Regions from separate parts of the Mycobacterium branderi genome, predicted to be linked through region 1. Evidence: predicted binding sites of a transcription regulator. Region 1 holds the regulator's gene; the other holds the start of a gene.
The links. The regulator LexA, encoded in region 1, represses DNA repair genes until DNA is damaged. The targets are predictions, from matches to a motif close to CGAACANNTGTTCG.

Region 1 (4,210 bases):
GTCGGAGTGTCGTGGTGGCTGCGCCAGCGGGGCACGCCGATCCGCACTCTGCAGCTGCCCGCCGGCATCGTGCAGGTCAGCTACGGCGACGATGTCACCGCCATCAACGCCCGCTCTGAGTGGGCGCCCGAGCTGGCGATCCATGACCTCGAATCGCTCGACGAGCTTGCTGCGGCCGACCCCGCCGACTTTCCCGACGACATCGGCCACTATTTATGGACCTGGACCGACCGGGAAGCGGGATCGTTGCGTGCCCGGATGTTCGCGCCGGGCCTGGGCGTCCCCGAGGACGAAGCCACCGGGTCGGCGGCGGTGCGCATCACCGACTACCTCAGCCGCGACCTGACCATCGTGCAGGGCAAGGGGTCGGTGATCCAGACCACCTGGAACCCCGAGGGATGGGTTCGCGTTGCCGGCCGGGTCGTCGACGACGGCGTGACCCGGTTCGTCTAGCCGGTACGGCGCAGCACCGCGCTGAGGTGGTTCTGCAACGGTTGGCCGACCGCGCCCATCTGCACCGAATACGACAGCTCGTCGCCGTCGATCCGGAACCGGCGGCCGAGCGCGGTCACCTCTTTGGCGGTCGGCGTCAAGCCGATCGTCGACGCGGTCAGCTCGATGTCGATGACGTCGCCGCTCCTCGTGTAGGTGCCGACCTCGATCTCGGTGATCCCGCTGGGATGGGCCAGCACCAGTTCGAGCTGACCGGGCTGCGGCACCCGCAGGTATCCCGTCTCGGCGTGCAGCGGCTTCCCGTCGGCGGCTGCCTTGGTCTTTTGGCCGTAGGCCAGAAACGGCTTGCCGACGTGGCCGAATACGACTTCCTCGAGATAGTCGAACGGCTCGATGGTCGGGTATTTCCCCGACCCGCGGCCCGTCCAGGTGCCCAGCAGCGGCGCGAGCTCTTTGAGGTCGGGGTGCAGGTCGGCGGGCATGCGGCCAGCCTAAAGCGCCGTGGTCGCGGACGGTTAACCGGGCGCTGACACCTTGCGGTGTGCGCGCAGCGCCTCGATCTCGCGCTCGAAATCGTCTGCGGAGGAAAAGGACCGGTACACCGAGGCGAATCGCAGGTACGCCACCTCGTCGAGTTCGCGCAGTGGACCCAGGATTGCCAGACCGACCTCGTGGCTGGGCACCTCCGGCGACCCCTTGGCGCGGACCGTGTCCTCGACCTGCTGGGCAAGCAGGTTCAGTGCGTCGTCGTCGACCTGGCGGCCCTGACACGCGCGTCGCACCCCGCTGATGACCTTTTCGCGGCTGAACGGCTCGGTGACCCCACTGCGCTTGACCACCGCCAACACCGCGGTTTCGACCGTGGTGAATCGCCGCCCGCACTCGGGACACGACCTGCGGCGCCGGATGGCCTGGCCCTCGTCGGTCTCCCGGGAGTCGACCACCCTGGAATCCGGGTGACGACAGAACGGACAGTGCATGGCCGCTCCTTCGCCGCGCTGATAGCCGGGTACCTCAGAACATTCCGAGCGTACCCGCGCGCGACCCGATAGGTACACGGGCGGAGCCGTCAGCCGACCGGCGCGATCAGGGTCTGCCCGGCGGCCAGTGCCGCCGTGTCGAGGCCGTTGAGTTGGCGGATGCGCTCGGCGACCTGTCCAGCCGGCGCGTCCGGTGCCACCCGCGCGGCCAGATGCGACAGCGTCTCCCCCGGTTCGACTCGCACCACGGCGAGCCGATCGGGCACCCGGCCCGCGGCGCCGCCCTGCACCGCCGCGCCGAACTGGGCAACCAGCCCGAGCCACACCGTGATGATCGCGGCGAGCAGGGCCAGCGCCACTGTGGCAGCCGGAGTGATCGGGCGCGGCCGGTGCGGCGCGGTCGACATCAACACCCCGGTGCCGCGATAGCGTGGCGGCGCGACGGCCGGCCCCGTCCGGCGCGGGCGATGAGCCCGCTGGTCACGCGGGCCGGCGGGGCCCACCCGCACCGGGCGAGCACGGCGACGCAGGTCCGGCCGAATCGTCTCGATGGCGGTCATCTGTGCCCCTCTCCTCGACGCTGAATCGATCGCCTGTTCGAACTATAATCGATAGTGCGTTCGAATTCCGAACGTGTGATCGAATCGTTGCATTGCGATTCGGACGGTAATCCGCCCCACCGACAAGCTCGCGGGTCACCGACGACACGCCTCGAACACATGTTTGATCTCCGGCGCGATTGGGTCTACATTCGTTCCTATGAGCGACCGCAGCGATACCCCGGGGACCAGCCGTCGATCCACGGATTCCGGGCTGACCGAGCGACAGCGCACAATTCTGGATGTCATCCGCGCGTCGGTCACCAGCCGCGGCTATCCGCCGAGCATCCGGGAAATCGGTGATGCGGTCGGCCTGACGTCGACCTCCTCGGTGGCGCATCAGCTGCGCACGCTGGAGCGCAAGGGCTATTTGCGCCGGGACCCGAACCGGCCGCGCGCGGTCGACGTCCGCGGCGCCGACGACGCCGGGCCCACGGTGCTCACCGACGTGTCAGGCTCGGATGCGTTGCCGGAGCCCACTTTTGTGCCGGTGCTGGGACGCATCGCGGCCGGCGGTCCGATCCTTGCCGAAGAGGCCGTCGAAGACGTCTTTCCGCTGCCGCGCGAGCTGGTCGGTGAGGGCGCGCTGTTTCTGCTGCGGGTGGTCGGCGACTCGATGGTCGACGCAGCGATCTGCGACGGCGACTGGGTGGTAGTGCGCCAGCAGAACGTCGCCGACAACGGTGACATCGTCGCGGCCATGATCGACGGCGAGGCCACCGTCAAGACGTTCAAGCGCAGCGGCGGTCAGATCTGGCTGATGCCCCACAACCCGGCGTTCGATCCCATCCCCGGAAACGACGCCGCCGTGCTCGGCAAGGTTGTCACCGTCATCCGCAAGATCTGACCCGGTTACTCTGCCCGGGTGAAGCCGTTGACCTGCGCGATTTCCTCACTGGCGAACCAGATTTCGGCGAACGCATCGTCGTAGAGCGCGCTGTCGGGCGTGTAGTACAGGCCGAAGCTGGCATTGCCCTTGACCGGGTAACCCTCCGGCGCCTCGTCCGGGTCGTCCAACGGAAGGTGGATCGCCGGGTGGGCCGGCCCGGCGGGTTCCTCGCTGTCCCCGTCGGCGGCCGCGTGGCGCCCGGAGCGAAGCTCACTCTCGGTGGGAATCCGTGTCGGCGCCGTGTCCACGGCGTCGGGGTCCTCCTCCGTCGCCACGTCCGCACTGAACTCGGAAGGCGTTGCGGCGCTGCGTGTTTCGTCAGACAGGCCGTCGTCTAGCCCCGTGCCGGATCGAGGCATCCAGCCCGCCTCCGGGCGGCTGGCCTCGGGCATCGGCGGGGGCTCCGTGGGTTCGGTGTAGGCGCGGGAGAACGGTGACGTGGCGGGCTCGCCCTCGGCGCCGGCGGCCCAGCGCCGATCCGGCTCCGGCGCGGTGTCATAGGCCGCGTCCGTTTCGGGTTCGGCTTCGAATGGCGCGACGCGCGGGGCGGCGCCTTTGGAGCGCCGCCGCCACAGCCGCGGAGCCAGCGCCACCAGCCCGAGCAGCAGCAGCACCGGAATGATGCCCAGCAACCACCACCAATGCCATGCATGCTTGGCGCCGACGCCGGTGCCGGCTGGCCGGGCCGGACCGGCCGGCGCGTTCTGGCCGGGGATCTGCAGCCCGGACAGCGACGACGCCAGGTTGCCCGGCTCGGTGCTGAAGGTGTTCTTCGCGCGGTCCCAGGCGACCTTGCCGCCGGTGAACTTCTGGCTGACCACGTCGCGGTCAACCGTCTGATCGCCGAGCGGCGCGCCTAGCTTGCCGGTTGCACCGCCGAGTTTGTCCCAGGCGGCCTTCATCGCGCCGCGCACCACAAACGCCCCGTGGTCGGGCGTCCAGAAGATCACCGGCTTGTCGCTGGCCGAAAACGTGCTGACCCGGCTGGCCGGCTTGATGCCGCCGTCGGCCTCGTTGGCCGTGGGGAAACCAAGCTCGCTGCCGGCCGGCCCGCCCAGCGACTCGTATTTGGCCAGGATGTCGCTCTCGACGGCGTTGGCGCCGGTAGCGGGGCTGAAGAACACCTTGCCACCGACGAAGTTCTGGGCCAGCCCGTCGTCGCCGATCGGGTATTGCCCACCCTGCTTGGCGCCCAGCGGACCGGACGCCCCGCCGGCCGCGCGCCAGGCCATGTTGATGGCCGCGGTCGGATCGATCGGCACCTGCAGGTCCGCGAGCTGCTGCGCCAA
Region 2 (4,210 bases), 4.2 Mb from region 1:
CGTTGCGGGACGTGGAGCTCGTCGCGGTCTACGCCTGGCGCGACACGGGCGTGTTCGACGTGCCGGGAATCGACCTCGCCACGATGCAGGCCGACGGCGAGCGGGTGCTGGCCGAGCAGATGGCGGGCTGGCAGGAGCGCTACCCCGATGTGTCGGTGCGGCGGGTGGTCGTGGGTGATCGGCCGGCCGACCAGCTGATCGAGCAGTCGCACTCGGCGCAGCTGGTTGTCGTGGGCAGCCACGGCCGGGGCGGCTTCGCGGGGATGCTGCTGGGGTCGGTCAGCCTGGCGGTCGTGCAGGCCTCGCGCACGCCGGTGATCGTGGCCCGACGAAGCTGATCACTTGGCGAAGAGCAAGACGGAGTCCTGGCTGAGCATTGCCAAACGCGCTACGGCCGTTTCGATGCCGTTGGCGAGTGTTTCGATATCGGCTCCAGCGTCGTAGTCGGTGGTGATGCCGAACACCAGGTCGTCGGCATAGCTCAAAACCGCGACACCCGTGCGCAATCGCAGCGCGATCGGTGGAATCGGCAGCAGCCGCGCTACCTGGTGGCCCATCATCTCTAACTGGCGGCGCGGTCCCGGGACATTGGTCGCCAGCGTCACGATGCCGCGTTGTGGCAGCCGGGTGAGGATCCGAATCAGCCACGACGACAACATGAACGGGACGTAGTCGGCCGCCGAAGATACCACGTTGGCGGCTTGGCGCTGCCCGCCGTGTTTGGTGCGGGCCAATCGGCTGTGTACGGCCCGCAATTGCTGGATCGGGTCATCCTGTTCGACAGGAAGATAGGGCAGCATGATCGAGATGCGATTGCCGGGCTCCTCGAGCGTGTCCGTGGAGCGCACCGATGCCGGTACCAGGGTTCGCAATGAGTCCACACGGGGCTGCTCGCCGCGATGCAGCAATACCGATCGGAAGCCTGCTGTAATCGCCGTGAGCGCAACGTCGTTGATGGTCACGTCGAATTTTCGGCGTATCTGTTCGACGTCGGCGAGGGGGACGCGAACCGCGCGGTAACGCCGCATTGCCGTGACCGGGCCTACCAGCGACGAGCCGGCGGATGGTCGGATCAAGCCGCCTGCAATTTCTGCGGCGCCGCTGGCGGTCCGCACCGCTGTATCGGCAATGCGGGCGATCGTTCGCCAGAAATCGTCAATCGGGTTGCTGCGCGGTGCAATATCAGGCACAGGTTTCAGATATGGCCGTGCGACAGGGGTCCGCTTGGCGGCTACGGGCCGAGCGAACGCATCACCGCCGACGTCATCGCACAGCCGGGTGAGGATGCGGGTCGCCGATATTCCATCGGCCACGCAGTGATGGATCTTCATCAGCACTGCCCAGCGATTGCCCTTCAGACCCTCGATGACCCAGCATTCCCATAGTGGGCGGTTCCGGTCCAAGCGGCGCTCCAAGATGTCGGCGGCAACCCGGTAGAGCTCGGCGTCACCGCCGGGTCGGGGAAGCGCAACTCGGCGCAGGTGATGGTTGACGTCGAAACCCGGATCGTCGACCCACTGCGGAGCGCCGACGTCGAACGGCTGGGTTCTCAGCATCTGAGTGCACCGGGGGATCGCTCTAATCCGTTGTGCAAGCGTATCTTTGAACTGATCGCGATTCGGTGCTGCGCCGTCGACAATGGCGATCCCGCCGATCGCCAGGCTGACGTTGCGGTCCGAATCTTCCGCCATCAGGAAACTCGCATCCAGCGTCTTGAGTTGCTCCACGACTCATCACCGCCGTTCGGTCCTTGGCACTTCGTACGAGTATCCGCTGTGGCCGCGGGCGGGAGGTGGCCGCGGGATTAAATCACGTAAACAACTGGGGTCGGTTGTGTGGCAATGCAGTTCACGAAACTTCACAGGTGTTTTGAGGGTTACGGCCGCTGTAGCTATTCGAACAAAGATTCGATATACTCGCCCGGGTGGGCTGGGGTAATGGCCCGCCGAGCTGGGCGGAAATGGAGCGGGTGCTCGACGGCAAGCCGCGTCGCCCCGGCGCGTCTTCTGGACCACCCGACGACGGCCCGTGGTCGCGCAAGCGCGGAAAGTACCAGCCGCCCGGCGACAGGCAGACGGTTCGCTCGTCGGTCCCGTATGCCGAGTTGCACGCGCATTCGGCGTACAGCTTTCTCGACGGGGCCAGCACGCCGGAGGAGCTGGTGGAGGAGGCGGTGCGGCTGGATCTGCGCGCCATTGCGCTGACCGACCACAACGGCCTGTACGGGGCGGTGCGGTTCGCCGAGGCCGCCGCGGAATTGGACATGGCCACCGTGTTCGGTGCCGAGTTGTCCTTAGGGTCCGGCGCCCGCACCGAGGCGCCCGATCCGCCGGGCCCGCATCTGCTGGTGCTGGCCCGCGGAGCGGAAGGCTATCGGCGGTTGTCGCGACAGCTGGCCGCCGCGCACCTGGCCGGCGGCGAGAAGGGTAAGCCGCGCTTCGATTTCGACGCGTTGACCGAGGCGGCGGGCGGGCACTGGCACATCCTGACCGGATGCCGCAAAGGTCATGTGCGGCAAGCACTTTACACTCAAGGACCGGAAGCCGCCGCCGACGCGCTGGCCGATCTGGTGGACCGGTTCGGCGCCCACCGGGTCAGCATTGAGCTGACCCACCATGGCCAGCCGCTCGACGACGAACGCAACGTCACGTTGGCGGCACTGGCGCCGCGATTCGGCGTCAGCGTGGTCGCCACCACCGGCGCGCATTTCGCCGAGCCGTCGCGTGCTCGGCTGGCGATGGCGATGGGCGCAATCCGGGCCCGGCAATCCCTGGACGACGCCGCCGGATGGCTTGCCCCGCTGGGAGGTTCGCACTTGCGCTCGGGTGAGGAGATGGCCCGGCTGTTCGCCTGGCATCCCCAGGCGGTGAGTGCCGCGGCCGAACTCGGCGAGCAGTGCGCGTTCGGCCTGGCACTGATCGCCCCGCAGCTGCCGCCCTTCGACGTGCCGCCCGGGCACACGGAAGACAGCTGGCTGCGCGAGCTGACTCTGGCTGGCGCCCGCAATCGCTACGGCCCGCCGTCTCAGGCGCGAAAGGCCTATGCGCAGATCGAGCACGAGCTGAAAGTCATTGAGCAACTGAAGTTCCCGGGCTATTTCCTGGTGGTGCACGACATCACCCGGTTCTGCCACGAAAACAATATCTTGTGTCAGGGCCGCGGCTCGGCGGCCAACTCGGCGGTCTGCTATGCGCTCGGTGTCACCGCCGTCGACCCGGTGGCCAACGAGTTGCTGTTCGAGCGCTTCCTGTCGCCGGTGCGTGACGGGCCGCCCGACATCGACATCGACATCGAGTCGGATCAGCGCGAAAAGGTCATCCAGTACGTCTACGACAAATACGGTCGCGACTATGCCGCGCAGGTCGCCAACGTCATCACCTATCGAGGGCGAATCGCGGTGCGCGACATGGCCCGTGCACTCGGGTTTTCGCAAGGCCAGCAGGACGCGTGGAGTAAGCAGATCAGCCGCTGGAACGGGTTGGCCGATTCGCCGGATGTGGAAGATATCCCCGAGCAGGTGATCGACCTGGCCACCCAGATCGCCAACCTGCCGCGGCACATGGGTATTCACTCCGGTGGCATGGTGATCTGCGACCGCCCGATCGCCGACGTGTGCCCGGTGGAGTGGGCCCGGATGGAAAACCGCAGCGTGTTGCAGTGGGACAAAGACGACTGTGCGGCAATCGGTTTGGTGAAGTTCGACCTGCTCGGACTCGGCATGCTCTCTGCGCTGCACTATGCGATCGACCTGGTGGCCGAACACAAGGGCATCGAGGTGGACCTGGCCAAGCTGGACCTGACAGAGCCCGCGGTCTACGAGATGCTGGCCCGCGCCGATTCCGTCGGGGTGTTCCAGGTGGAGTCGCGGGCGCAGATGGCCACCCTGCCGAGACTTAAGCCCCGCAAGTTCTACGACCTGGTGGTGGAGGTCGCGCTGATCCGTCCCGGGCCCATCCAGGGCGGCTCGGTGCACCCGTACATCCGGCGGCGCAACGAAATCGACCCGGTTGTCTACGACCACCCGTCGATGGAGACGGCGTTGCGGAAAACCCTTGGCGTGCCGCTGTTTCAGGAGCAGCTGATGCAGCTCGCGGTGGACTGCGCCGGGTTTTCCGCCGCCGAGGCCGACCAGCTGCGGCGCGCCATGGGCTCCAAGCGCTCGGCCGAACGGATGCGACGGCTGCGCGGCCGGTTCTACGACGGCATGCGC

Region 2: G6N47_RS02370 (error-prone DNA polymerase) is a predicted target of LexA. The motif match lies at 1,897-1,910, and genes of this name have one in related genera.

Annotation. Positions count from the first base shown of each region.
Region 1 covers NZ_AP022606.1:4,669,325-4,673,534, forward strand. The annotation lists gene G6N47_RS22650 (PhzF family phenazine biosynthesis protein) at 1-453, shown strand, start outside; gene G6N47_RS22655 (peroxynitrite isomerase) at 450-935, opposite strand; gene nrdR (transcriptional regulator NrdR) at 969-1,433, opposite strand; gene G6N47_RS22665 (LysM peptidoglycan-binding domain-containing protein) at 1,523-1,993, opposite strand; gene lexA (transcriptional repressor LexA) at 2,193-2,879, shown strand; gene G6N47_RS22675 (sunset domain-containing protein) at 2,885-4,210, opposite strand, start outside.
Region 2 covers NZ_AP022606.1:424,339-428,548, reverse strand. The annotation lists gene G6N47_RS02380 (universal stress protein) at 1-338, shown strand, start outside; gene G6N47_RS02375 (WS/DGAT/MGAT family O-acyltransferase) at 339-1,727, opposite strand; gene G6N47_RS02370 (error-prone DNA polymerase) at 1,925-4,210, shown strand, end outside.